Regions from separate parts of the Streptomyces sp. NPDC050264 genome, predicted to be linked through region 3. Evidence: riboswitches for the same ligand, from Rfam matches in the RefSeq annotation. Region 3 holds a riboswitch; each other region holds the start of a gene.

The links. A riboswitch is a leader RNA that binds a small molecule or an ion and turns the genes downstream of it on or off. The one in region 3 is predicted to bind cyclic di-AMP.
Region 1: linked by a shared signal. The riboswitch ahead of AB0J02_RS40575 (NlpC/P60 family protein) and the one ahead of AB0J02_RS35375 (M23 family metallopeptidase) in region 3 are both predicted to bind cyclic di-AMP.
Region 2: linked by a shared signal. The riboswitch ahead of AB0J02_RS34710 (M23 family metallopeptidase) and the one ahead of AB0J02_RS35375 (M23 family metallopeptidase) in region 3 are both predicted to bind cyclic di-AMP.

Annotation. Positions count from the first base shown of each region.
Region 1 is NZ_JBFAKV010000039.1:39,919-49,275, forward strand. Features, by position in the region: gene AB0J02_RS40540 (ABC transporter permease) at 1-391, opposite strand, end outside; gene AB0J02_RS40545 (TetR/AcrR family transcriptional regulator) at 574-1,197, shown strand; gene AB0J02_RS40550 (carboxymuconolactone decarboxylase family protein) at 1,380-1,868, opposite strand; gene AB0J02_RS40555 (RNA polymerase sigma-70 factor) at 2,065-2,955, shown strand; gene AB0J02_RS40560 (NlpC/P60 family protein) at 2,969-4,012, opposite strand; gene AB0J02_RS40565 (hypothetical protein) at 4,313-4,666, shown strand; gene AB0J02_RS40570 (tellurite resistance/C4-dicarboxylate transporter family protein) at 4,644-5,630, opposite strand; gene AB0J02_RS40575 (NlpC/P60 family protein) at 5,656-6,837, opposite strand; cyclic di-AMP (ydaO/yuaA leader) riboswitch at 6,844-7,013, opposite strand; gene pcrA (DNA helicase PcrA) at 7,280-9,357, shown strand, end outside.
Region 2 is NZ_JBFAKV010000025.1:135,641-144,997, reverse strand. Features, by position in the region: gene AB0J02_RS34725 (GNAT family N-acetyltransferase) at 1-1,938, opposite strand, end outside; gene AB0J02_RS34720 (HPr family phosphocarrier protein) at 2,116-2,397, shown strand; gene AB0J02_RS34715 (GntR family transcriptional regulator) at 2,601-3,287, opposite strand; gene AB0J02_RS34710 (M23 family metallopeptidase) at 3,511-4,299, opposite strand; cyclic di-AMP (ydaO/yuaA leader) riboswitch at 4,312-4,476, opposite strand; gene AB0J02_RS34705 (pitrilysin family protein) at 4,726-6,093, opposite strand; gene AB0J02_RS34700 (pitrilysin family protein) at 6,111-7,466, opposite strand; gene AB0J02_RS34695 (DNA topoisomerase IV subunit A) at 7,736-9,357, shown strand, end outside.
Region 3 is NZ_JBFAKV010000026.1:117,353-126,709, reverse strand. Features, by position in the region: gene lhgO (L-2-hydroxyglutarate oxidase) at 1-590, shown strand, start outside; gene trmB (tRNA (guanosine(46)-N7)-methyltransferase TrmB) at 644-1,417, shown strand; gene AB0J02_RS35385 (PrsW family intramembrane metalloprotease) at 1,588-2,784, shown strand; gene AB0J02_RS35380 (aldo/keto reductase) at 2,856-3,809, opposite strand; gene AB0J02_RS35375 (M23 family metallopeptidase) at 3,876-4,916, opposite strand; cyclic di-AMP (ydaO/yuaA leader) riboswitch at 4,928-5,086, opposite strand; gene AB0J02_RS35370 (PP2C family protein-serine/threonine phosphatase) at 5,331-6,428, opposite strand; tRNA gene AB0J02_RS35365 (tRNA-Met) at 6,592-6,665, opposite strand; gene AB0J02_RS35360 (hypothetical protein) at 6,860-7,147, shown strand; gene AB0J02_RS35355 (rodlin) at 7,207-7,614, opposite strand; gene AB0J02_RS35350 (rodlin) at 7,789-8,199, opposite strand; gene AB0J02_RS35345 (rodlin) at 8,407-8,817, shown strand; gene AB0J02_RS35340 (chaplin) at 9,007-9,198, shown strand; gene AB0J02_RS35335 (chaplin) at 9,288-9,357, shown strand, end outside.

The DNA.
Region 1 (9,357 bases), on a different contig from region 3:
CGGAGATCGCCCGGGTGCCCGCCATCACCGACGACTGGGTGAACGTCCACACGAAGACGCCCGTGACCAGGAACGGGACGAAGTCCGGCACGCCCTTACTGGTGCCCATGAGCACGCCGAAGATGAAGTAGTAGACCGCCGCGTTCAGCAGCGGCGTGGCCACCTGCCAGACCTGCCCGAGCTTCGCCTGGCTGTACTGCGAGGTCAGCTTGGCGGTCGAGAAGGCGGTGATGAAGTGCCGGCGCTGCCACAACTGGCCCACGTAAGCGGCCAGGGAGGGGCGGGCGCCGCTGACGGTCAGCCCGTACCGGGCCGCGAGGACCGCGGGGTCCGTCACGTCGGGGGCGGGGGAGGGGGCCGGTGTGGGAGGCGTGTCCAGGACCTGACTCACATCCGCTGCTTTCGCTCGGGGGGACGGCGTGGCATCGGGTCCGCGCGGTACGGAGGCCTGCTGTTCGCCTGCTGCTTGCCTGCCGTTCACGTCGGGACGGACCCGTATCGTCGTGACGTGAGAGTAGGCCCGGGGGACGTCGGAACGCAACCGTTTCGTCGTAACGGAACTATGCTGGCGGTATGACGACCAACGCCGACTCCGCCAAGCCGACGCGTCGCCGGGCCCCGGCCGGAGCCGCCGTCCTCCGCGAGGACGTGACCGACGCCATCCGCGCCGCCGTCTTCGAGGAACTCGCCGCCGTCGGCTACGCCCGCATGTCCATCGAGGGCATCGCACGCCGCGCGGGCGTCGGCAAGACCGCGGTCTACCGCCGCTGGCGCTCCAAGCTCCACCTCGTCCTCGACCTGGTCTCCGCCATAGCCGTACAGGGCCTGCCCGCACCCGACACCGGCTCCCTCCAGGAAGACCTGCTGCTCCTCTACCGGGTGACGTCCAGGGCCCTGAGGCACCCGGTGGCCGGCCAGATCATCCCCGACCTCCAGGCCGAGGCGGCCCGCAACCCGGAGATCGCCGAAGCGATGCAGAAAGCCCTGCGGGAGGGCCAGCACGGGGTGGCGAACGGCATCGTGCGCGCGGCCGTGGCGCGCGGGGACCTGCGCGACGGACTCGACGAGGAACTCGCGCTCGACCTCATCTCCGGCCCCCTGTACTGGCGCTCGGTCGTCGTGCGGACGCCGGAGCTGCCGAAGGGCCACCTGAAGCGGCTGGCGGCGGCCACGGCAGCGGCCCTCAAGGCGCTGTAGCGCGCCTTGAGGAGAATCGCAGACGGCCTTCACCCAAGGTAAGGACGGCGCGCCGCCGGCCCGGAGCTCCACCGGGCACCGTCCTCCCCACCCGCGGTCGCATCACTACGGGAGGGGACGTGTCGCGGTGCCCCCGCAGGACACCGCGGGAACCCGGCACCGGACGGCCCGCCTGAGCCGGGTCAGCCGAACTGGCCCGGCTGGTAGTCGCCGCCGGTCATCCGGTTGATGACGCCCATGCGGTTGGAGGCGTTGATGAGGGAGATGAAGAGGAGCAGGGCCGCGAGCTGCTCCTCGTCGTAGTGCTTGGCGGCGATCGCCCAGACCTCGTCCGGGACGCCGCCGGCGGCATCGGCGATGCGCGTGCCCTGTTCCGTCAGTTCGAGGGCGGCGCGCTCGGCGTCGGTGAACACGGTGGACTCGCGCCAGGCGGCGACCAGGTTGACCCGCGCGGCGCTCTCCCCGGCGTGCGCGAGGTCCTTGCTGTGGGCGTCGGTGCAGTAGCCGCAGCCGTTGATCTGGCTGGCCCGGAGCATCACCAGGTCCTGGGTCGCCCTGGGCAGCCGCGCGCCGTCGATGAGCGCCCGGCTGGCCGAGGAGAAATGCTTCAGGGCTTTGGCCACGACGGGGCTGCTGCCGAAGAGATCGAGTCGGGGTGCGTGGGATTCCATGACGTGGTCCTCACTCGCGTTGTGGGCAGTGACGAACACGAGATGCCGGTGACCCGACGGGCGTGACGACGCGGCAGTGTGACGTGAGCCACACGGCGAGAGGTGTCACAGAACAGCGGCGCCCGACGTCTCATGCGCGAGACCGCCGGGAACCGGCGAAGCAGGCAGCGCAGAAGCCAGTGAAGAGGAGCCCTCCATGGCAGGCCCGCCGCAGACCGCGCCCGACCCCGCCACGGAGGCGTTCGTGGCCCACCGCAACCTGCTGTTCACCGTCGCCTACGAGATGCTCGGCTCGGCCGCCGACGCCGAGGACGTGCTGCAGGAGACCTGGCTGCGCTGGGCCGGCGTCGATCTCGGCACGGTGCGGAACCGGCGCGCCTACCTGGTCCGGATCGCCACGCGCCAGGCACTGACCCGGCTGCGTACGCTCGGCCGCCGCAAGGAGACGTACGTCGGCCCGTGGCTGCCCGAGCCGCTGCTCACCGCGCCCGACGTGGCGGAGGACGTCGAGCTGGCCGACAGCGTCTCGATGGCGATGCTGCTCGTCCTGGAGACCCTGGCGCCGACCGAGCGGGCGGTGTTCGTACTGCGCGAGGTGTTCGACCTCGGGTACGGCGAGATCGCGGAGGTCGTCGGGAAGAGCCCGGCCACGGTCCGGCAGATCGCGCACCGGGCGCGGGCGCACGTCGCGGCGCGCCGGCCGCGCGGTCCCGTGTCGCAGGCCGAGACACGCGGCGTCCTGAAGGCGTTCCAACAGGCCGTGGAAACAGGTGACTTGCAGGGTCTGCTCGACATCCTCGCGCCGGACGTCGTCTTCCTCGGCGACGGCGGCGGAGTCGTACAGGCCGCGCTGGAACCCATCGTGGGGATCGAGAACGTGGCCCACGTGCTGGGCAGGATCGCCTCCGCGGTATCGGTCGAGCCGACCCGGATCAACGGTGCCCCGGCGCTGCTGCTCCGAGCCGACGGCGAGATCATCGCCGTCCTCGCGGTACGCATCGACGACGGCCTCGTCACCGGCCTCTACGCCGTACGCAACCCGGAAAAGCTCTCGCGCGTGGAACGGGAGACCCCGGTGAGCCGGTGACCCGCGGGGTGGCTCACGCGACCCGCGTCGCCCCCGCGAACGGCATCTGGTCGATCGGGGCGATCCGCACGGGCGCGCTCGGGTTCGGGGCGTGGATCATCTGGCCGTTGCCGATGTAGAGGCCTACATGGCTGATGCCGGAGTAGAAGAACACGAGGTCGCCCGGCTGGAGTTGGGAGCGGGAGACGCGCTGCCCCGCGTCGATCTGCGCGTACGTGGTGCGCGGCAGGGAGATGCCCGCCGCGCGGTACGCGGCCTGTGTCAGGCCCGAGCAGTCGAAGGCGTTGGGGCCCGTCGCGCCCCATACGTAAGGGCTGCCGATGGCGCCCTGTGCGAAGGAGATGGCCGCCTGCACGCGGGAGTTGGACGACGTGTCGAGGTCGGCTCGCGGCGTGGAGCGGGAGGCGCGGTCGCCGGTGTCGGAGGTGGCGACCGCCCGGTCCGCGGGAGTGAGCCGGGCGAGCAGTTTCCGGGCGTCCGCCAGCTTCTTCGTCACCGTCTTCTTCTGCTTCTCCAACTCCGTCTGCTTGGCGCGGAGTTCGGAGAGAGTCCCGTCGGCCTGCGTGTGCAGCTGGTCGATCTCGCGCAGCTGCTTGCGGACGCGGGTGATCGTGGCGGCCTGCCGGGTGCCGACGCGGTCCGCGAGGGACGCCTCGTCGAGGTACCGGTCGGGGGAGGAGGAGAGGAGCAGTTGGACGGACGGGTCCACGCCGCCCGTGCGGTACTGCGCCGCCGCGACCGCACCCAGCTTCTGCCGCTGGGTGTTGAGGGACTCGGTCCTGCGGGACGCCTCGTCCTGCAGCGAGCCGACCTTCTTGCGGGCCTGCCCGGCCTTCTCCTTCGCGCCGTTGTACTTCTCGGTGGCGACCTCCGCCTCCTGGTAGAGCCGGTCGACCTTCGCCTTGACCTGGGCGGGGCTGAGGTTCGGCTCCGCGTGCGCCGCGCCGCCGTCGAAGACGGTGGCGGTGGCCGCGGAGGCGAGAGCGAGGGTGGCCGCGGTGCGGATCGTACTGCCACTGAGCGAACGCCGTTTCGGCTTGCGATGCGCTGCGGGCACGAAGAGCCACGTCCTTCCGGTTCCTACTGCCGCCGGTCGCGCGTCCGGCGGCGGCCCGCACAGGGGGGGCGGGCCGCCGCCGGACTTTTCTCGGCGGTGGTGTCCGACTGCCGCCCCTGGCCCGGGCGGCGGTGGGGAGCCGGGCACCTGAGGAAGGACGCTAAACCTCGGCGTAACGGGGTGGCGTTGGATTGTTCGGAACTGGCTCGTTTGTTACGGGTGGTGGCAGAGAGTGACAGTCGGTTGTCCGGGGACGCCCGGCGCACAGAGGAATCCGGCATCCCGTTAGGCTCCGGAGCCATGGACGTACTCATCCATCTCTTCGTCGGCCTGCACATCATCGGCATCGCCGCGCTCCTCGGCGGTTTCCTCACGCAGATGTCGGCGATCGGGCAGGGCACCGCCCGCTTCAACAAGGCGATGTTGCACGGCGCCCTGACCATGCTGGTGACCGGCGTCGCCCTGGTTGGCCTGAATCAGGCCGACGGCAGCACCGTGAACAACATCAAGATCGGTGTGAAACTGGCGATCCTGATCGTGATCCTCGGCATCGTGTACGTGAAGCGCGACGAGGAGACGGCGGAGAAGGGCTTGTTCGCGGCGGTCGGCGGCCTGACCGTGGCCAACATCTTCATCGCCGTTCTCTGGACCTGACCCGCTCCGTGGATCTGACCGCCCCCACCGCGGTGACGATCCAGACGGCCACCGCGATCCACAGCAGCACCTGCCCCGGCCCGTCGAGCCAGGACGCCTCCACGGCGGTGGCCACCGTCAGCATCGCCACCGCCGTCATCCCCATCGGGAACACCGTCGACCAGCGCCGCACGTCGTACGTGAACCGCGGCTCCAGCACCTCCGCCACCGCGAGCACCACGTAACAGGCGACATCGAGCGCGAGCAGCACCCCGCACATGTCGCGCAGCACCCCGGTGACGTCGGAGTTCCAGAGGCCACCGGCCCGCCCCGCGAGCACCAGCTTCGACGCGGCGAGTGCCGAGATGGCGAGCGCGCCGCCCGCGACCCAGTGGTCCCCGGCCCCCGTGAACACCTGCCGGAGATCGAACCGGGTGAACGCGGCGACGTACATCACGATGCCGAACCAGAACACCACCATCGACGCGTAACCGAGCCAGTCCACGCCCAGGCCCGCCGACAGCGTCGCCCCGAGCACGGCCGGCCCCTGCGTCGCCACACAGGCCAGGAAGACGGCCCCCGGCATCCGTGGTGTCCAGTGCCGTACGACGACGCAGAGCAGCCCCGGCCAGGCGAGCACGGCGATCACCAGCAGCACCTCGGCGATCCCTTGCCGGCCCATGAGGGAGATCCGGGTGCCGAGCACGCAGGTCGCCGCGACGGCGGTCAGCGCGGGCGGGGTGTCCGCCTCGTGCCGCCAGCGGCCGCGGTCGCGCAGCAGCCGGAGCGCGAAGTCTGCCGCCAGAAGCACCCAGAGCGCGGCGGCGAGCACCAGGAGGATGGCGGACAGAACGCCGTACCCGGTCAGACGGAGCCCGACCGAGATGATGCCGGTCGCCATGACAGCGGCGCCGGCGGCGGGCGGGAGCTGGGACCAGAAGGGCCGCGGGGGCACGTCGGCGCGGTGGTTCGGGCGGTGCTGCACCGCCCGAACGTAACCGCGGCCGAGGTCAGGCGGGGCGCACCACGCTGTGGATCGACGCCGTGCCGTCGTAGTAGATGGATTCCTCGCGGACGTACGCGCCCGGCTTCGGCGCGTGGATCATCATGCCGTCGCCCATGTAGAGACCGACGTGGCTGATGTCGTCGTAGAAGAACACCAGGTCACCGGGTTGGATATCGGAGAGGGAGACCGTCGTGCCGACCTCCACCTGGTCCCACGTGGTACGCGGCAGCGAGATGCCGGCGGCCTTCCACGCGGCCTGGGTGAGGCCCGAGCAGTCGTACGAGTCCGGTCCCGTGGCGCCCCACACGTATGGCTTGCCCTCCTGGGACTTGGCGAACGCGAGGGCCTTCGCGGCCTTGGCCGCGTAACCGGACGAGGTGCCGGCCGACGTGTCGGACGAACCGGTGCCGGAACCCGAGCCGCCCTCCTGCTGAGCCGCCTCCTCGGCCGCCTGGCGCTTCTTCTCCTCCTCGGCCTTCTGCTTCTCGGCGAGCTCCGCGGCCTTCTTGCGGGCCGCCTCTTCCTTCTTCTTCTCGATCGCCGCGAGCCGCTGCTTCTCCTCGGCGGTCAGCTTGGACAGCAGCTCGCGCGCGTCGGACAGCTTCGTCTGCACGCTCCGTTTCGAGGTCTTCAGCTCGGTCTGCGACGAGGTGAGCTGCTGGAGGTTCTCCTGCGCCTCGGTGCGCTTCTTCGCGGTCGTGCGCTGCTGCTCCTGGTAGGCGTCGACCGCCTTCTTCTGGCTGGCCGTCATCCGGCTCATCAGCCGGTTCTGCGCGAAGTAGTCCTCGGGATCGTCCGCGAGGAACATCGTCGCGGTGTCGCTGATCCCGCCCGAGCGGTACTGCTGGGCGGCGAACCGGCCCAGCTCCTGGCGGGCCGTGTTCATCTTCTCGGTGCGCTGCGCGATGTCGTCGAGGAGCTTGTCGACCTGCTTCTTCTTGCTGTCCGTCTGCTCCTTGGCTGAGTTGTACTTCTGCGTGGCGGCCTCGGCCTGCCGGTACAGGCTGTCGACCTTCTTCTGCACCTCTTGGAGGCTCGGTTTGGCCGGCTGCGCGGGGGCGGCCTGCGCCGTCTGCGAGAGCAGCGCCACGGAGGTGAGGGCGGCGGTCGTGATCCCGACCGCCGGGGTCGTGCGAAGGCCGCCGGACATCCGGGAGCGGGTGCGCGGCTTGCGGTGCGACGCCAAGGAGGCGACTCCTTCCGTGGTCCGCCTACCGGGTTAGCTGTCGGGTTCGGGCCTACGGAAGGCTGCCCTACGGTCAACTGCCCGGTACCGCTGGGCTGTTGAGCCGATTCACCCCAAGGTCGGTTGGGTCCCCGGTTCCCTGCCTCTCGGCGTACGGGACTCGGCGGGGGCTGACCGCTCGCCGCGTTGTTCGCGGTCGGGGGGACGGACTGCCCGCGCAGCACCGTAGCCAACTCGTGTTGCTGCTGTGAAGGTCGTTGTTCGATTTGCCCGATACATTTTCGTGACCTTGGCGACACCGGGGGCCGGACGCCCGGGCGGAACCGGAGCCGGCCGCGCCAGGTGACGAAGTGATCGCACCGGGTGATGGCGGATGCGTGAATGTGCGGGGTTGTGAAGGTGGGGGCGGGCTGTCAGTGGGGCGGCCTAGACTCGTATGGCGATGAGCAGCCTCTTTGACGACAGCTTCCTGGCAGGCCTCCAGAACCGGACCGAGGAGCCCCCGCCGCCCGACAGCGAGCACGAAGGACCGGTACCGGAGCCGATCCCGGACGACCTGTTCGGCGGGAAGTTCGACGTGCCCCCGGCCAGGGACGCGTACTACCGCGACGGCGCCCCGCGCCCGGCCCTCGACCCGGCAGCCCTCCTGGACGGGCTGAACGAGAACCAGCGGGCGGCCGTCGCGCACGGTGGCTCCCCGCTGCTCATCGTGGCGGGCGCCGGCTCGGGCAAGACCCGCGTCCTCACCCACCGCATCGCCTACCTGCTGGCCGAGCGCGGTGTGCACCCCGGCCAGATCCTCGCGATCACCTTCACGAACAAGGCCGCGGGCGAGATGAAGGAGCGCGTCGAGTCCCTCGTCGGACCGCGCGCGAACGCCATGTGGGTCTCCACCTTCCACAGCGCGTGCGTGCGCATCCTGCGCCGCGAGTCGAAGAAGCTCGGCTTCACGTCGTCGTTCTCGATCTACGACGCCGCCGACAGCAAGCGCCTCATGGCCCTGGTCTGCCGTGACCTGGAGCTCGACCCGAAGAAGTTCCCCCCGAAGTCCTTCAGCGCCAAGATCTCGAACCTGAAGAACGAGCTGATCGACGAGGAGGACTTCGCGGCGACCGCCGCCGACGGGTTCGAGAAGTCCGTCGCCCAGGCCTACGCGATGTACCAGTCGCGGCTCAGGGAGGCCAATGCCCTCGACTTCGACGACCTGATCATGACGACGGTGAACCTGCTGCGCGCGTTCCCCGACGTCGCCGACCACTACCGCCGCCGGTTCCGGCACGTCCTGGTCGACGAGTACCAGGACACGAACCACGCGCAGTACGCGCTGGTGCGCGAACTCGTCGGACCGGCCACGGACGCGGAGGGCAACGACGCCGACCCCGCCGAGCTGTGCGTCGTGGGCGACGCCGATCAGTCCATCTACGCGTTCCGCGGCGCCACGATCCGCAACATCCTCCAGTTCGAGGAGGACTACACGGACGCGACGACGATCCTCCTGGAGCAGAACTACCGCTCCACGCAGACGATCCTGACCGCGGCCAACGCGGTCATCGAACGCAATGAGTCGCGCCGCCCGAAGAACCTGTGGACGAACGCGGGCGCGGGCTCCCAGATCACCGGCTACGTCGCGGACACCGAGCACGACGAGGCCCAGTTCGTCGCCGAGGAGATCGACCGGCTCACGGACGCGGGCGACGCGAAAGCCGGCGACGTCGCCGTCTTCTACCGGACGAACGCGCAGTCGCGTGTCTTCGAAGAGATCTTCATCCGCGTCGGCCTGCCCTACAAGGTCGTCGGCGGCGTCCGCTTCTACGAGCGCAAGGAGGTCAGGGACGTCCTCGCGTATCTGCGGGTCCTGTCGAACCCCGAGGACTCCGTCCCCCTGCGCCGCATCCTGAACGTGCCCAAGCGCGGCATCGGCGACCGCGCCGAAGCCATGATCGACGCCCTCTCCCAGCGCGAGAAGATCTCCTTCCCGCAGGCGCTGCGCCGGGTCGACGAGGCATACGGGATGGCGGCCCGCTCCACGAACGCGGTACGGCGGTTCAACACCCTCATGGAGGACCTGCGGACCATCGTGGAGTCGGGCGCCGGCCCGGCCACGGTCCTGGAGGCCGTCCTGGAGCGCACCGGATACCTCGCCGAACTGCAGTCCTCCACGGACCCGCAGGACGAGACCCGGATCGAGAACCTTCAGGAACTCGCCGCCGTCGCGCTGGAGTTCGAGCAGGAGTCCGCCACGGCTTCGGAGCCGGACGCGAATGCGGATTCCGGTGCGGATTCGGCTCAGGGTGAGGACGAGGGCGAGGGCGAAGCGACCCGCGGTGATCTCTCCGCCTTCCTGGAGCGCGTCGCGCTCGTCGCCGACTCCGACCAGATCCCCGACGAGGAGGACGACGGCAGCGGCGTCATCACCCTGATGACCCTGCACACCGCGAAGGGCCTCGAATTCCCGGTGGTCTTCCTGACCGGCATGGAGGACGGCGTCTTCCCGCACATGCGGTCCCTGGGACAGACCAA
Region 2 (9,357 bases), on a different contig from region 3:
GTCGGGGGCGTCCGGGGCGTTGGGTCCGGTGCTGGCAGCGGCGACGTCCGGGGCGTTCGGGCCGGTGCTGGCAGCGGCGGAGAGGGCCTCGGCGAGACCGCCCAGCTCCACGTGGACGACAAGAACCGGCTTGGTGGGCGCCGCCGCCGCGGCCGCGCTCAGGGCGGCGGCCAGCTCGGCGTCCTCGGCCTGGCCCTCCCCCACCGCCGGCATGGCGGTGACGACGACGGCGTCGGTCTTGTCGTCGGCCAGCGCCTCTTCGAGTGCCGCGCGGAAGTCCGCCGCGGAGGCCGCTGTGGTCAGATCGCGCGGTGGCTTGGGACGCAGCCCCTCGGAGAGGCACACGTCGTAGGTCAGCAGGCCGAGCGACTCGGAGTTGCCGAGGATGGCGACGCGCGGTCCGGCGGGCAGCGGCTGGCGGGCCAACAGGAGCCCGGTGTCGACGAGTTCGGTGATCGTGTCGACCCGGATGACTCCGGCCTGCCGCAACAGGGCGGAAACCGTGGCGTACGGGAGACGTGTGGCGCGTACGGCATGCCCTGTAGGCGCGATTCCGCTGTGCCGGGCACCCTGCACGACCACGAGGGGCTTGGCCTCCGCGGTGCGGCGGGCGAGGCGCGTGAACTTGCGCGGGTTGCCGATGGATTCGAGGTACATGAGGGCGACGTCCGTGTCCGGGTCGTCGTACCAGTACTGGAGAACGTCGTTCCCGGAGACGTCGGCCCGGTTGCCCGCGGAGACGAACGTCGAGATCCCCGTGGCCCCGGTGACGCCGCCGCCCCTGCGGTGCAGGCGCGCCAGGAGGGCGATACCGATGGCGCCGGACTGGGCGAACAGGCCGATGCGGCCGGGGCGTGGCATCTCGGGGGCGAGCGAGGCGTTGAGCCGTACCTCCGAGGACGTGTTGACGACTCCGAAGGCGTTCGGTCCGACGATGCGCATTCCGTAGGTACGAGCCTGTCGGACCAGTGCGCGCTGTCGCTCGCGGCCTTCGGCGCCGCTCTCCGCGTATCCGGCGGAGACCACGATCAGTCCCTGTACGCCGCGTGCACCGCATTCGGCGACGACCTCGGGCACGTGTGGCGCGGGGACGGCCACAACGGCCAGGTCGACCTGCTCGGCGGGGTCGATGTCGCGTACGCACCGGTGGGCGGGAACGCCGTCGACCTCGGTCAGGTCCTCGGGGAACGCCTTGTTCACCGCATACAGGCGGCCCGTGAAACCCGCGTCCTTCAGGTTGTCGAGAACGCTGCGACCCACTCCTCCGGGGGTGCGCCCCACGCCGATCACCGCGACGGAGCCGGGCGCGAGGAGCCTCTGCACGGAGCGGGCCTCGGCGCGCTGCTCACGGGCGCGCTGCACCGCGAGGGACGCCTCTGTGGGCTCCAGGTCGAACTCCAGGCGGACCACGCCGTCCTCGAAGCTGCGCTTCTGTGTGTACCCGGCGTCCGTGAACACCTTGATCATCTTGGTGTTGGCGGGCAGCACCTCGGCGGCGAAGCGGCGGATGCCTCGCTCGCGGGCGACGGCGGCGACGTGTTCCAGAAGGGCGGATGCCACACCCCGTCCCTGATGGGCGTCCTGAACGAGGAAGGCGACCTCGGCCTCGTCGGCGGGCGCGGAGGCGGGCCGGCCGTGCGCGTCGATCCGGTCGTAGCGGACGGTCGCGATGAACTCCCCGCCCACTGTGGCGGCGAGCCCCACACGGTCCACATAGTCGTGATGGGTGAAGCGGTGCACGTCCTTGTCGGACAGGCGCGGGTAGGGCGCGAAGAAGCGGTAGTACTTCGACTCGTCCGAGACCTGCTCGTAGAAGCTCGTCAGGCGCTCGGCGTCCTCGGTGGTGATCGGCCTGATCCGGGCGGTGCCGCCGTCGCGCAGCACCACGTCGGCCTCCCAGTGGGCGGGGTAGGCATGCCGGTCCGACGGGGTCTCCATGCCGCAAGAGTAGGGCCGGGCGCCGACAGTCGTACGGGTCGCGTCCCGCGCGCGTGGGAGGCAGGCTATGGAAGGCCGGAGAGCGGCGCTCTTACGCGGCCGGGTCCGCGGTGAGCATGCTCGGCGGTATGTGAGAATGGTCTAGACAACTGTGAGACACCTGAAGGGCAGCATCACATGGCTGAGCGCCGCGTCAACGTCGGCTGGGCCGAGGGCCTGCACGCCCGACCCGCCTCCATCTTCGTCCGCGCGGCCACGGCGGCCGGCGTCCCCGTGACGATCACCAAGGCCGACGGCAACCCCGTCAACGCCGCCTCCATGCTCGCGGTGCTCGGCCTGGGTGCCCAGGGAGGCGAGGAGATCGTCCTGGCCTCCGACGCCGAGGGCGCGGACGCCGCGCTCGACCGTCTGGCGAAGCTGGTCTCCGAGGGCCTCGAGGAGCTCCCCGAGACCGTCTGATCCCTGCAGTCCGGCGGAGCCGTGCGATTTCCCCGAGGGGCGCGCGGCTCCGCCGTTTGGCATTCGGGCAGCATTACAGGGAATTCACGCGCGCCGGTTCGGACATCGGAATTACACCGCGCCGACCGTCAATAATCTGGGCAGCCGAATACGCTCCGCGGCCATTCAGTGAATACCGCACTTCTTTGTATACGACTCCCCTGTTAATGACGGAGCCCCGCCGTGTTTACGGCATGTTGCGAAGTCCTCACACGCTCGCCCGCATGGGGAACGCGCAGCCGGTGGGCCGTCGTGGCGCGCTCCGTGTGCGCAGCGGTCAGGGCGCGGGCGCGCTCGGCGTCGCCACGGGCCACCGCGTCCACGATGGCGCCGTGCTCGGCCCAGGACTCGGCCGGCCGGCTCGGGCTCTCCACGGCGTACATCCAAGCGATCTTGTGCCGGAGCTGGGTGAGCAGGGTGATCAGGCCGGGGCTGCCGGAGGCCTGCGCGAGGGTCTCGTGGAACCAGCCGCCCAGAGAGCGCAGATCCTCGCTCTGACCACGCCTGGAACGCTCCTGGCCCAGCCTGACGAGGCCGCGCAGGACTTTGAGATGGGCCTCGGTGCGGCGCTGTGCGGCGCGTGCGGCGCCCAGGGGTTCGAGCATCATGCGGATCTCCAGGAGGTCGGCCGCCTCCTGCTCGGTGGGCTCCGCCACGCACGCGCCCGCATGGCGCCGCGTGACGACGAAGCCCTCGGCCTCCAGGGTGCGCAGCGCCTCGCGGACCGGCACGCGCGAGACCCCGTAGCGGCGCGCGAGCAGTTCCTCGGTCAGCTTGCCGCCGCGCTCGTAGACACCCGCGACGATGTCGTCGCGGATCGCCGTGCATACCGAGTGCGCGGGAATGCGCATGACCCGACCTCCGTCTTAATCCCCGCGAAAAACGCGGTCGATCGACGCTTGTGCAAGCGCGATGGGCACCCGTTCGGCGCGCTTGCCCAGTGACTCTATTCCACCGTTCATGAATTTCCGACGGGAGGTCGGAATCCATGGATATTTTTTGGCCAGAAACGGTTCACGCACGCGAAAGCCCCGGCTCGATGAGCCGGGGCTTTCGCGTGGTGTCGCGGAGACGTCAGACGTTCACTCCGTGGGAGCGCAGGTACGCGACGGGGTCCATGTCCGATCCGTACTCGGCGGTCGTGCGGGCCTCGAAGTGAAGGTGCGGGCCCGTGGCGTTGCCAGTGGCACCGGAGAGGGCTATCTGCTGTCCGGGGGTGACCGCCTGGCCGACGGAGACACCGATGGACGACAGGTGACCGTACTGGGTGAACGTGCCGTCGTTCATCTTGATCACGACGTTGTTGCCGTACGCGCCGCCCCAGCCGGCTTCGACGACAGTGCCGGAGCCGACGGCGTGCACCGAAGTGCCGCTCGCCGCGTGGAAGTCGATGCCGGTGTGGCTGCCGGAGGACCACAGGCCACTGCTCGCCTTGTAGGCGGTGGAGACGTAGGAACCGGAGATCGGCGCCACGAAGGTGTTGAGGCGCTTGCGCTCGGCCTCACGGGCGGCGCGCTCCTTGGCCTCGCGCTCCTTCTTGGCCTTCGCCTCGGCCTCGCGCTTGGCCTCCTCGGCCTTCTTCTTGGCCTCGGCTTCGGCCTTCTTCTTGGCGGCGGCCTCGTCGGCGGCCTTCTTCTGTGCGACTGCCTGCGCGTCGATCTGGGCGGCCAGGGAGTCGCCGATGGCGATGGCCTGCGTCAGTCCGTTCTGCTCGGGGACCGCGTTGTCGGCGGCGAGAGCCGGGGCGGCAAGGCCGCCGATGACACCGGTCGTGGTGAGGGCCGCGACTCCGGCGACCTGCGCGGTGGTACGCGTGAGACGGCTCGGGCGACGGTGCTTCCCGGTGGCACGGGTGAACGCCATGTAGTGGCTGATCCTTTCCTTCCCTCTCGCCTACCGGGTTAGCTGACGGGTTCGGAGCAGGAAGGTCTCCTACGGGCTCCCTCCCCTTACGGGAAGAGCGCCCGATTCACCCCAGGGACTGCGGTGGGTCCCCGGCTCCCCTGGCTCGCGCCGTGGGGGACTCGGCGATGACTGTCCGGTGTCGCGGGCGCGACGCGTGTCTGGCGAACAGCCGGACCGACGCTAAGCGGAACATCTTTTCAGCAACAAACGGATCCTGTGTTTTGTAGTGCACGCCACAGGGCAGACAGGCAACCTCCGCCCCAATTCGGACATAAGAGATCCATGGTCGATCGGGGACGAACGTGCGCGCCAGCACGAAGCCCCGGTGACCGCTGCTCGAGTTCCAGCGGCCTCCGGGGCTTCGTACGACGTACGGGAGTGCGGTCAGCCGGTGACCACCGTCACCTCGCCGATACCGAGGGCCCTGACGGGCTCCTCGATCTGCGCGGCGTCGCCCACCAGGATCGTCACCAGACGGTCCGCCGGGAAGGCGCTCACGACGGCCGCGGTGGCCTCCACGGTGCCCGTCTCGGCGAGTTGACGGTACAGCCGGGCCTGGAAGTCGTCCGGCAGCTGCTGCTCGACCTGGTCGGCGAGGGTGCCCGCGACGGCCGCGGCGGTCTCGAACTTGAGCGGGGCCACACCCACCAAGTTCTGCACCGCGGTGTCCCGTTCGGCGTCCGTGAGGCCCTCCGCCGCCAGCGTGCGCAGCACCTTCCAGAGGTCGTCGAGCGCGGGCCCGGTGTTCGGGGTGTCCACGGAGCCGCTGATGGCGAGCATCGCCGCACCCGTCCCGTCCGGCGCGGAACGCAGCACCTGGGCGAAGGAGCGCACACCGTAGGTGTAGCCCTTTTCCTCGCGCAGGACGCGGTCCAGGCGCGAGGTGAGCGTGCCGCCGAGGCAGTACGTGCCGAGGATCTGCGCGGCCCACACACGGTCGTGCTTGTCGGGCCCGATGCGGCCGATGAGCAGCTGTGTCTGCACCGCTCCCGGGCGGTCCACGACGATGACCCGGCCGGTGTCGTCCGCGGTGACGGGCGGGAGGGGGCGGGGCTCCGTCGTGTCGCCCGTCCAGGCGCCGAGCGTGTCCTCGAGAAGGGTGTCGAGGTCGGTGTCCGTCAGGTCGCCGACCACGACGACCGTCGCGGTGGCGGGGCGTACGTGCTTCTCGTAGAAGGCGCGCACGGCCGCCGCGTCGATGGCGGTGACGGTCTCCTCGCTGCCCTGGCGCGGGCGCGACATACGCGCGCCGGCCGGGAAGAGCTGCTTGGAGAGCTCCTTGGCGGCACGGCGGCCCGGGTTGGCGCTCTCGTGCGGGATCTCGTCCAGCCGGTTGCGCACGAGACGCTCGATCTCGCTGTCCGAGAAGGCGGGCGCCCGCAGGGCGTCGGCCAGCAGGGCCAGGCCCTTCGGAAGGCGCGAGACGGGCACCTCCAGGGAGACGCGGACGCCCGGGTGGTCGGCGTGCGCGTCCAACGTGGCGCCGCAACGTTCCAGTTCGGCCGCGAACTCCTCCGCGGAGTGCTTGTCGGTGCCTTCGTTGAAGGCACGCGCCATGATCGTGGCCACGCCGTCGAGACCCGCGGGCTCGGCGTCCAGCGGCGCGTCCAGGTTGATCTCCACGGCGACGACCTGCTGGCCGGGGCGGTGACAGCGCAGCACGGTCAGGCCGTTGGCGAGCCGGCCGCGCTCCGGGGCGGGGAACGCCCACGGCTTGGCCACGCCTGCCTGGGGCTGGGAATGGAAGTCCATGGTCGCGAGCTGTTCGGTCACCGGCCCGCCTCCTCGTCGCTCTCGTCGCTCTCGTTGTCGGGCTCAGCGGGGGCCGTCGGCTCGTACACGAGGACCGCGCGGTTGTCGGGGCGCAGGCGGGCCTTGGCGACCTCCTGGACCTCCTCGGCGGTCACGGCGAGGACGCGCTGTACGGCGGTGAGGGCGAGCTGCGGGTCGCCGAACAGCACGGCGTAACGGCACAGTTCGTCCGCACGGCCCGCCACGGTGCCGAGCCGGTCCAGCCATTCGCGCTCCAACTGGGCCTGGGCGCGCTCCATCTCCTCGGGCGTGGGGCCCTCCTCGGCGAACCGGGTGAGCTCCTCGTCGACGGCGGCCTCGATGACCGGCACCTCGACGTCCCCGGAGGTCTTCACGTCGAGCCAGCCCAGGGAGGGCGCGCCCGACAGGCGCAGCAGCCCGAACCCGGCGGCCACCGCGGAGCGGTCGCGGCGCACGAGACGGTTGTAGAGCCGCGACGACTCGCCGCCGCCGAGGACCGTCAGGGCGAGGTCGGCGGCGTCGCACGCGCGCGTGCCGTCCTCGGGCAGCCGGTAGGCCGCCATGAGGGCGCGCGCCGGGACCTCCTCCTCGACGACCTCGCGCAGCTGCCCGCCGATCACCTCGGGCAGGGCGCCGTCGCGCGGTGCGGGCTTGCCTTCGTGACCGGCGATCGAGCCGAAGTACTTCTCGACCCAGGCCAGCGTCTCTTCCGGGTCGATGTCGCCCACTACGGAGAGCACGGCGTTGTTGGGCGCGTAGTAGGTGCGGAAGAAGCTCCGCGCGTCCTCGAGGGTGGCCGCGTCCAGGTCGGCCATGGAGCCGATGGGCGTGTGGTGGTAGGGGTGGCCCTCGGGGTACATGAGGGCGGTCAGCTTCTCGAACGCGGTGCCGTAGGGCACGTTGTCGTAGCGCTGACGGCGCTCGTTCTTGACGACGTCCCGCTGGTTCTCCATCGACTCCTCGTCGAGGGCGGCGAGGAGCGAGCCCATGCGGTCGGCCTCCAGCCAGAGCGCGAGCTCGAGCTGGTGGGCGGGCATGGTCTCGAAGTAGTTCGTGCGCTCGAAACTCGTCGTGCCGTTGAGCGAGCCGCCGGCACCCTGTACGAGCTCGAAGTGACCGTTGCCGTGCACCTGCTGCGAGCCCTGGAACATCAGGTGCTCGAAAAGGTGAGCCAGGCCGGTACGGCCCTTGACCTCGTGGCGCGAGCCGACGTCGTACCAGAGGCAGACCGCCGCGACCGGGGTCAGGTGATCCTCGGAGAGCACTACACGCAGGCCGTTGGCCAGCCGGTGCTCGGTCGCTGTCAGGCCGCCGGAGCCGGCCTCGGCGGTGGCCGTGTGACCCATGGGCATGTACGTCCCTTCGATCGCGGGGAAACGGAGATCATTGAGAACTGAGAACATTGGAAACACAGAACTGCTGCCAGTCCTGCCACTGTATGCAAGCGTGCAGGCACCTGGCGAAGTTCCCGCTCCGGCTACGCCGTGAGCGAGCACGCCGCCTCCCCGAGCGGGCCGCGAACCACCCGGTACGGACGGGGCGCGATCAGCGTTGTCAGTGGGGCGGTCCACAATGGTCCGCGACAGTTCCCGTACATGTTGGTGAAGGAGCCGCAGCAGCGATGGCCCGCCGCAGCACGAAGACCCCGCCGCCCGACGACTTTGAGGAGAAGATCCTCGACATCGACGTGGTCGACGAAATGCAGGGCTCCTACCTGGAGTACGCGTACTCGGTCATCTACTCGCGCGCCCTGCCCGACGCCCGCGACGGGATGAAGCCCGTCCACCGTCGGATCGTCTATCAGATGAACGAGATGGGCCTGCGCCCCGACCGTGGCTATGTGAAGTGTGCCCGCGTCGTCGGCGAGGTCATGGGTAAGTTGCACCCTCATGGCGACGCGTCGATCTACGACGCTCTGGTGCGTCTGGCCCAGCCGTTCTCGATGCGCGTACCTCTGGTCGACGGGCACGGGAACTTCGGTTCTCTGGGCAACGACGACCGTCCGGCCGCCATGAGGTACACCGAGTGCCGCATGGACCCCGCCGCCGGCTTGATGACGGAGTCCATCGAAGAGAACACCGTCGACTTCGCGCCGAACTACGACGGGCAGGAGCAGGAGCCCCTCGTCCTCCCGGCGGCGTACCCGAACCTGCTGGTGAACGGCGCGTCGGGCATCGCGGTCGGCATGGCGACCAACATGGCGCCGCACAACCTCGGTGAAGTGATCGCCGCCGCGCGGCACCTGATCAAGCACCCGGGCGCCGACCTCGAGACGCTCATGAAGTTCGTGCCGGGGCCCGACCTGCCCACGGGCGGCCGGATCGTCGGCCTGTCCGGCATCAAGGACGCGTACGAGAACGGCCGCGGCACCTTCAAGATCCGTGCGACCGTCTCCGTGGACACCGTGACGGCGCGCCGCAAGGGCCTCGTTGTCACCGAACTTCCCTTCGCGGTGGGCCCCGAGAAGGTGATCGCGAAGATCAAGGAGCTCGTCGGTTCGAAGAAGCTCCAGGGCATCGCCGACGTGAAGGACCTCACGGACCGCGAGCACGGCCTGCGCCTGGTCATCGAGATCAAGAACGGCTTCGTACCGGAGGCCGTTCTGGAGCAGCTCTACAAGCTGACGCCGATGGAGGAGTCCTTCGGTATCAACAATGTGGCTCTGGTGGACGGCCAGCCGCTGACGCTCGGCCTCAAGGAACTGCTCGAGGTCTACCTGGACCACCGCTTCGAGGTGGTGCGCCGCCGCAGCGAGTTCCGTCGCACCAAGAAGAAGGACCGGCTGCACCTGGTCGAGGGACTCCTCGTCGCGCTGCTCGACATCGACGAGGTCATCCGCCTCATCCGCTCCAGTGAGAACAGCGCGCAGGCCAAGGAGCGCCTCATCGAGCGTTTCTCGCTGAGCGAGATCCAGACGCAGTACATCCTGGACACGCCGCTGCGTCGCCTCACCAAGTTCGACCGCATCGAGCTGGAGTCGGAGCGCGACAAGCTCAACGGCGAGATCGACGAGCTGACCGGCATCCTCGATTCCGACACGGAGCTGCGCAAGCTGGTCTCCACGGAACTGGCCGCGGTGGCCAAGAAGTTCGCCACCGACCGCCGTACGGTGCTGCTGGAGTCGGCGGGCGCTCCGGTGGCCGCGGTGTCGCTGCAGGTGGCCGACGACCCGTGCCGTGTGCTGCTCTCCTCGACCGGCCTGCTGGCCCGTACGGCGAACGGTGAGCCGTTCGCCGCGGACGA
Region 3 (9,357 bases):
GCTGCGACCAGATCGCCCGGCTCGCCGGGGACGACCCGCGGATGCGCATCGTGCCGTTCCGCGGCGAGTACTTCGACCTGGCCAGGCCCGAGCTGGTGCGCGGGCTCGTGTACCCGGTGCCGGACCCGGCGTTCCCGTTCCTCGGGGTGCATCTGACGCGCGGCATCGAAGGCAGCGTCCACGTCGGACCGAACGCGGTACCCGCGCTGGCCAGGGAGGGGTACGGCTGGGGCGTCGTCCGCCCCCGGGAGCTGGCGGGGACGCTGGCCTGGCCCGGGTCGTGGCGCGTCGCGCGGCGCCACTGGCGGTACGGGGCGGGCGAGTTGCTGCGTTCCGCGTCGAAGCGCGCGTTCACCGACGCGGTGCGCCGGCTGGTGCCCGCGGTCTCGCCGGACGACCTGGTCGCGGCGCCCGCCGGGGTGCGGGCGCAGGCGGTGCTGCGGGACGGGACGCTGGTCGACGACTTCCTGATCCAGGAGGGCCCCCGCACGGTCCATGTGCTGAACGCGCCGTCGCCCGCCGCGACGGCCTCCCTGCCCATCGGCAGAGAGGTGGCCCGCCGGGCACTCGACGCGCTCGGTCCGGCCTGACGCCTCGGCCTCCGGAGCGGCCGCGCGCTCCGGACCCGTAAAATCACCCCACTGTGTCTGAGTCCGAATCGCCCAAGCCCCCCGCCCCGCCCGTGCGCCCGAACGAGCCGCGCTTTCCCGACGGCCCCCGGCCCGACCCGGCCGGATCGCACTTCGAGCGGCGCATCCGCAGCTTCCAGCCGCGCCGCAGCCGGGTCACCACCTCGCAGGCCGACGCACTGCGGCGGCTGTGGCCCCAGTGGGGCCTGGACATCGACGGGCAGCGTGTTCTCGATCTCGCCGAGCTCTTCCCCGGCCTGGACCGGGTCGTCCTGGAGATCGGCTTCGGCATGGGCGAGGCCACGGCGCAGATGGCGGCGGAGGACCCGTCGACCGGCATCCTCGCGGTCGACGTCCACACCCCGGGCCAGGGCAATCTGCTGGCCCTCGCCGAGCGCGGCGGCATGACGAATGTACGGGTGGCCAACGGCGACGCGATCATCCTGCTGCGCGCGATGCTCCCCGACGACAGCCTCGACGGGCTGCGCGTCTACTTCCCCGACCCGTGGCCGAAGGCGCGGCACCACAAGCGCCGCCTGATCCAGCCGGAGTTCCTGGACCAGGTGGCCGGGCCGCTCAGACCCGGAGCCCTGGTGCACTGCGCGACGGACTGGGAGGAGTACGCGGAGCAGATGCTCGAGGTGCTCACCGCCCATCCCGACTACGAGAACACGCGGCCCGACGGCGGTTACGCGCCGCGCCCCGCGTTCCGCCCGCTGACCCGCTTCGAGGGCCAGGGCCTGGACAAGGGGCACGTGGTGCACGACCTGCTGTTCCGGCGCCGGTAGCCGGGAAGGTCCCGGGCCCCGTCGCGGCGCGCCGCATCCCTCGTTAGGGTCAACGAGTGGCTTCGTATCCCGGCTGCCCGCCCCACCAGGACCACGCCCCCGGCACCCGGCCGGCCGGCGCGGTCCCGCACCCGCGCTGGTGGGAGCGGAAGGGTGTCCGGGCCACGGGCCTGGCCACGCTGCTCGCGCTGTCCGGCGCGGTCATCCTGGCGCTGGTGCGGGAGCAGACCGGCACGGAGGGTTTCCTGGTCGGGCTCGGCCTGGCCGTGCTGCCCGTGCCGCTGCTGATATCCGCGTTCCGCTGGCTGGACCGGGTGCGGCCCGGACCCTGGCGGAACCTGGTCTTCTCCTTCGCCTGGGGTGCCTGCGCCGCGGCCCTGATAGCGATCGTCGCGAACAGTTTCGCGACCCGGTGGATCGAGACCGCCACCGCCGACCCGACCGGCGCCGACACCCTCGGCGCCACCGTCATAGCGCCTGTCGTGGAGGAGTCGGCGAAGGCCGCGGCCGTGCTGCTCGTCTTCCTGTTCCGCAGACGGGACTTCACCGGCCTCGTCGACGGCGTGGTGATAGCCGGGGTCACCGCGACCGGCTTCGCGTTCACCGAGAACATCCTGTATCTGGGCAACGCGTTCGGCACCGATCAGCTGACCGGCACGGGTCCCGGCCTGACCTCGGTGACGGCGGCGACGTTCTTCGTGCGCATCGTGATGTCGCCGTTCGCGCACCCGCTGTTCACGGTGCTCACCGGCATCGGTTTCGGGCTCGCCGCGATCATGACACCGGAGCGCGGCCGGGTCCGCCGGATGCTGCTGCCGCTCGCCGGGCTGCTCGCCGCGATGGGCATGCACGCCTTCTGGAACGGATCGTCGTCCTTCGGCGAGTACGGGTTCTTCGCGGTGTACGCGGCGTTCATGGTGCCGGTGTTCGGCCTCCTCACCTGGCTCGCGGTGTACGTGCGCCACCGCGAGCTGCGCACAGTGCGCGACGAGCTGTCCGCATACGTCGCCGCGGGCTGGCTCGCGCCGCCCGAGCCGTTCGCCCTGGGCTCGCTCAAGGCCCGCCGCCTGGCCCGGGAGTACGCCGCGTACTACGGCGGCAAGGAGGCGGAGGCGGCGGTCGCCGCGTACGAGGCGGACGCGACGGCGCTCGCGCTGCTCCGGCACCGCGGCCGCAAGGGCCGGGCCGGCGCCGATTTCGTCGTACGGGAGCGGGAGTTGCTCGACGCGCTGTGGGAGCGGCGCGGCTACGCGCGCTCCGCGCTCGCGTACGCCTCGCGGATCGCGGCCCCGGTGTGGCTGCCGCCGATGTACGCAGGGCCGGGGCCGATGCCCCAGGGCCCCGCGTACAACCCGTACCGCTCCTAGGGGCCTGTCTTCGAACTCCCCTCTGCCCGGCCACGCCCTCCGGGCGACGAGGGGAGTTCGAAGACAGGCCCCTAGGCGGAGGCGTCCGTGAGGCGGCCGAGCTCCGCGTCCGTCAGCTCCAGGTCGGCCACCGCGAGGAGCGCGGGCAGCTGCTCGACCGTGCGCGCGGACGCGATCGGCGCCGCCACGGTGGGCTGCGCGGCGAGCCAGGCCAGGGCGACCGTGGCGATCTCGGCGCCGCGGGCCTCCGCGATCGCGTCGAGGGCGGTCAGCACCTTCTGCCCGCGCTCGGTCTCCAGGTGCTTGGCCGCACCCCCGGCCCGCGCGCTGTCGACCGTGACGCCCGGCCGGTACTTCCCGGTCAGGAAGCCGGAGGCGAGCGCGTAGTACGGGACGGCGGCGAGCCCCGCGCGGGAGGCGATGTCCTGCCGGGCGCCCTCGTACGTGTCGCGGGAGACGAGGTTGTAGTGGGGCTGGATCGCGACGTACCGGGCGAGGCCCTCGCGGTCGGAGAAGTCGAGGGACTCCTGCAGGCGCTCGGGCGAGATGTTCGACGCGGCGATGGAACGCACCTTGCCCGCCTTCACCAGCTCGTCGAGCGCGCCGATGATCTCCTCGACGGGGATCGTCTCGTCGTCGAAGTGCGTGTAGTACAGGTCGATGCGGTCGGTGCCCAGGCGCTTGAGGGAGGCGTCGGCGGCGGCCTTGATGTTGGGGCCGCGCAGGCCCCGGAAGTCGGGGTGCCGGGCGACCTTGGTGGCGATGACGACGTCGTCACGGTTGCCGCGGGCCTTGAGCCACTTGCCGATGACGGTCTCCGACTCGCCGCCCTCGTTGCCCTCGATCCAGGCCGAGTACGAGTCTGCCGTGTCGATGAAGTTGCCGCCGCCGGCGGTGTAGGCGTCGAGCACCGCGAAGGAGGCGGCCTCGTCGGCGGTCCAGCCGAACACGTTCCCCCCGAGGGAGAGCGGGAAGACCTCCAGATCGGAGGAGCCGAGCTTGCGCAGAGAGGGAGAAGAAGTCATTCGTCGTTCAACGCCCCTACGGAACCCGCTATTCCATCGACGGTGTTCCGCAGGGACGGACCGGACTCAGGGCGTGAGGCCCTTGCCGCGCAGCCACGCCGCCGGGTCGATGCCGGTGGCGTCCCCGCCGGGGTGGACCTCCAGGTGCAGGTGGGGTCCGGTGACGTTGCCGGTGGCGCCCACGCGCCCGATGACGTCGCCGGTGGAGACCTTCTGCCCGGCGCTGACGTTGACCGAGGACTGGTGGCAGAACCACAGCTCGGTGCCGTCGTCGAGGGTGATGATCGTGCGGTAGCCGTACGCGCCCGCCCAGCCGGCCTCGGTGACGGTGCCGCTGTGGACGGCGTAGATCGGCGTACCGGTGGAGGCCGCGAAGTCCAGGCCCGTGTGGTAGCCGGAGGACCACATGGCTCCGGGCTGCCCGAAGGTGCCGGTGATCGTGTACGAGGCGACGGGGAGCTTGAAGCTCTTGGCCAGCTTGGCGAGCCGCTCGGCCTCGGCCTTCTTCTTGGCCTCCGCCTCCGCCTTCTTCTTGTCGGCAGCGGCCTTGGCCTCGGCCTTCTCCTGCTTTGCCGATGCCTCCTCGGCTGCCTGCTTGGCGGCGGCCTCCTCGGCGGCGGCCTGCGCCGTGGCGTCGGCGGCGTCCTGCTGGGTCTCGGCCTGCTGCATGATGCGGGCCCGCAGCGTCTCGCCCGCGTCCGACTGCCCGTTGCTCATCGTGGTGAGCGGGCTGGCCGAGGACGCTCCGGACGAGGAGTCGGAACCGCCGGATATGAGCGCGCCCACGCCGGGCAGCGACTTGGCCTCGGGCAGCGAGTCCTTGACGGCGGAGAGGTCGGGCATGGAGATGTGGACCGCGGGCTTGCCGCCCTGCGCGCTGGCGATGCCGCCCGCGCCGACGGCGGCGATCACGCCGACGCCGAGGACCGTGGAGCTGCGCGCGAGCCCACCGCGCTGCCGGGCTACGCGGTGTTTGCCGCGGACGGGACGGACGGACTCCTCGGTGGGATTCCACTCCTCCCAGCTCTCCTGCTCGACACCGAACCCGCCATCGGCGGGCTCGGCGGAGAATGCGGAGAACTCGGGGGCAGGACGGTTCGACGCCACGGGGGCGCTCTCCTTTCCTTCCTTCTCGCCTACCGGGTTAGCTGACGGGTTCGGAGCAGGAAGGTCTCCTACGAGCACGGCCCGACGCCCGAAAAACGTCGGAACGATGCCTGATTCACCCCAAGTTGGTGGTTCCCCGGCTCCCTTGCGGGATTAAGCGTGTGCGCACGGAGCCGTCGCTTGTGACGGCTGGGACGACCGCGCTGCGTTATCGAACGTTAATAGACAGCAGACAGTAATTCCAAGCCGTTCCCATTGATCGTTCACGTTCACGGCCGGGACTTAACGGGGCACCAGTGGGCGGAATCGGGCGAGTTGACCGTCGGTTTTGACGCACGCCAAACCCGCCCGTTTCTGACGTAGTGTCAATTGTTATGCGCAGCGGTGTCGTCCGGTCACCGCTCGTGACATTGATCAAGGACGCCGTACGGCGAGCAGCGCCATGTCGTCGGAGGCGCCGCCCCCGGTGTGCAGGCGCACCTCTTCGGCCAGGGTCGCGAGGAGCTCCCCCGGCCCCGGGAAGAGGCGCCCGGCGAGCCGGGTCGCGGGGTCGTAGAAGACGCCCTTCGCGTTGCGCGCCTCGGAGAGCCCGTCGGTGTAGAGCAGCAGCGTCGCCGCGGGCGGGAACCTGGCCTCGGTGGCCCGGTCCGGCCAGGAACCGAGCTCGCCCAGGCCGAGCGGCAGCGCCGCCTCGGCCGGCTCGACCACCTGGACCGTGCCGTCCTCGAGCAGCACGATCGGCTCGGGATGGCCGCGGTTGAGGATGCGCAGGAGGTCGCCGCCGTGCGGGATCTCGGCGAGCACCGCGGTGGTGAAGCCCTCGAAGTCGTCGATGCCGCGGCGCCGCCCGCCCTCCCGGGCCAGCGCCCGCTCCAGGCGCTGGGCGACCGCCTCCAGGCTGCCCTCCTGCTCGGCGGCCTCCCGGAACGCGCCGATGACGACGGCCACGGCGGCGACCGCGCCCATGCCCTTGCCGCGCACATCCCCGACGACGAGCCGCACGCCGTGCGGAGTGTCCTGCACCGCGTACAGGTCACCGCCGATGAACGCGTCGGCCTGCGCCGCCTCGTACCGGGCCGCGATGGCCAGGCCGCCGATCCGCCCGGCAGGCTCCGGCAACACCGCGAGCTGGGCCGCCTCCGCGATCTGCCGCGCGGAGGCGAGCTGCTCGTCGCCGCGGCGCACGATCCGGTTGATGAAGCAGGCCAGGACGCACACCGTGGCCACGGTGGCCATCTCGGTGTAGACGTCGGAGTGGAACGAGTACCGGAGGTGTACGGCGACGATGGCGCCGATCGACACGACCCCGGCCATGATCGTGCTGCCCAGCGAGAAGAACGGGGCGACGACCAGGGGCGCGGCGCTGAACAGCGGGGAGCCGGCGAATCCGGACGGGGTGAAATATTCGTAGACCGCACCGCCCGTGATCATCAACAGGGGCAGCACGCGGAGAAAGGCACGCGTGGCGACGGAATCAGCCCCGAGCCCGTGCCGCCCTCCTCGCTGCCCCACCACTAGTCTCCCGCCACGTCCGCGGCCGATATACGGCGTCTCACCAAGGGTTCCCGCAAGGGGGGCCAGGGGCGAGCATTACTGCTCCGTCCGGGTGAAACCCGTAAAGGCCCGCAAACAGAACGAGGCCGGAATCTCGAAAGATTCCGGCCTCGGACTTCAGTAGCGGGGACAGGATTTGAACCTGCGACCTCTGGGTTATGAGCCCAGCGAGCTACCGAGCTGCTCCACCCCGCGTCGATGAATGCAACTCTACGCCATCAGGGACGACGAAAGCCAATCGCCTCCGTGACCGCGCCCGTGCCCTCCGCCGCTCCGCCTCCGAGCGGTCTGTCGCACGCCCTGTCGCACGGCCGCCCGGCATTTAGACCTGTCGAGTGGGGGGCTTCCTCGTCCCGTGTCCGCCGTGTCTTGCACGCAGTTATGAAGACATGACCTCAACTCGACGAGCCATCACCGCTGTCCTGATCGCAGTCGGCGCCACCGCGATCGCCGCACCGGCCGCGGGCGCCGCCACGCTGCCCCATTCGTCCGGCAACGCCATCTCCCCCACCGCGACCCTCGACGCGGTCTCCACCATGGCCGTCCCGGCCTCGCACCGCGACGAGGTGCCCCGTACGGCCGAGCAGCTCCAAGGCCTCAACCAGCTGAACAAGCTGAGCGAGCTGCACCAGGTGACGGATCTGGTGGCGCCGGTCACCAACCTGCTCGGCAGCTAGTCAGAGCACCCGGACACGTCTGAGGGGCAGCTGCGCTCGGCAGCTGCCCCTCAGGTATTTCAGTGGTTCTGCGTACCGTTGGCCGAGAGGACCGGGATGTCGCTCAGAAGGTGCGACAGCGGCTCGTCCTCCTTGGCCTGCGTCGAGTTCTCCGCGCACTGCTGGTTCTGCGGGGCCGACAGGACCGGGATGTCCTGAACGGCGACGTTCACGAGGCCGACCAGCGAGCCGACGTTGGCCTTGACCGGCAGACCGACACAGGGCTTGTTGAGCGCGCCCTGCACCAGGGTGAGCTGCGGGCTCTGGTCCCCCTTGACGGAGGAGTTGCCGAACGCCTGCTGGGCGCCGTTGCCACTGGCCGACGTGGTGCTCCCGTCGTCACCGATGGCCAGAGCCTGAGGAGCAGCCACCGCCGACAGGCCGGCCACGGAAGCGGCAATCGTTGCGGTTGCCCACAGCTTCTTCATGCGAATTCCCTTCATGAGCGAACTCCGTTGGCGGAGCTACGCATAGACAACTGGCCAGGATTGCGACAGTTGCGGACCCTGACCCATTCGGCCTAATACCTGCGAACTACGCGTGCACTCGTAAAACAAAGTTGGGCCGCCGATACCGGCGGCCCAACACGTACGGCATGCGGATCAGTGGTTACCGGTTCCGTTGCCGGAAAGGACCGGGATGTTGTCCAGGATGTGCGACAGCGGCTCGTCGCCCTTGGCCTGCGTCGAGTTCTCGACACACTGCTGGTTCTGCGGGGCCGACAGGATCGGGATGTCCTGAACGGCGACGTTCACGAGGCCGACCAGCGAGCCGATGTTGGCCTTGGCGGGCAGACCGATGCAGGGCTTGTTCAGCGAGCCCTGGATCAGCGCCATCTGCGGGCTCATGTTGCCGTGCGTGGACGAGTTGCCGTACGCCTGCGACGCGCCGTTGCCGCTGAACGAGGTCGTCCCGCCGTCATCGCCCGCCGCCAGGGCCTGCGGAGCCACCGCGGCAGAGATGCCGACGAGTGACGCGGTGACAGCGGCAGCCGCCACAGCCTTCTTCATCATGAGAGATTCCCCTTCGTTGTTTCCGAGAGCATTAGTAACAACTACGCAAGGGGCAGTTTGGTTGCACAGATTCACTCGGATGGGGATCGACACTCCGTGAGGATTATCCGACTCTCGGCGTTACGGGTGAACATGAGGAACCATCCCGACCTCGGGGAGTTATTCCTTTCGCAGTAACCGGTGCCTGTCAGAAAAGGAACAGAAAAAATGCTCAAGAAGGCAATGGCTGCAGCTGCAGTCGCCGTGTCCGTCGTCGGTGTCTCCGCTGCGGCCGCGCCGCAGGCGCTGGCGCTCGGTGACGACAGCGGCACCACGTCCGCCAGCGGCAACGGCGCGTCGCAGGCTTTCGGTAACTCCTCGACCGACGGCGACATGAGCCCGCAGCTCAGCCTGGTCCAGGGTTCGCTGAACAAGCCCTGCATCGGTCTGCCGGTCAAGGCCAACGTCGGCTCGCTGGTCGGCCTCGTGAACGTCGCCGTTCAGGACATCCCGATCCTGTCGGCCCCGCAGAACCAGCAGTGTGTCGAGAACTCGACGCAGGCCAAGGGCGACGAGCCGCTGTCGCACATCCTGGATGACATCCCGGTCCTCTCCGCCAACGGTACGCAGAACGGCTGATCGGCCACCGCGCACCCGGCCCGGGCCGTCCGCATCCTTCAACTGCGGGCGGTTCGGGCCTTTTTATCGCGGGGAGTCCGGGCGGTACAGGTGACTGCCTGGCCGCTCGGACGCCTTGAAAACTTCCTCGGAAACAGGAGAAACAACATGTCTGTCAAGAAGAGCGCCACCATCGTGGCCGGTGCGGTCATGGCCCTCGGCATGGCGGCCCCGGCGTTCGCCGACTCCGGCGCGCAGGGTGCGGCCGTGGGCTCCCCGGGTGTCCTGTCGGGCAACCTGCTGCAGGTCCCCGTCCACATCCCGGTCAACCTCTGCGGCAACACCGTGGACGTCATCGGTCTGCTGAACCCCGCCTTCGGCAACACCTGCGCCAACGACTGACGCGGGAACCGCAGTTAGTCCCCCGGCCGACCCTGGATGCCTCCGAGCTCCAGGGTCGGCTTCGAATTTGGAGCAGGAAGGGAAACACATTGAAGCAGGCACTGAGAATCGGGGTTGTGGCGGCCGCGGCGGCGACAGGCATTCTGTCCATGCCCGGCG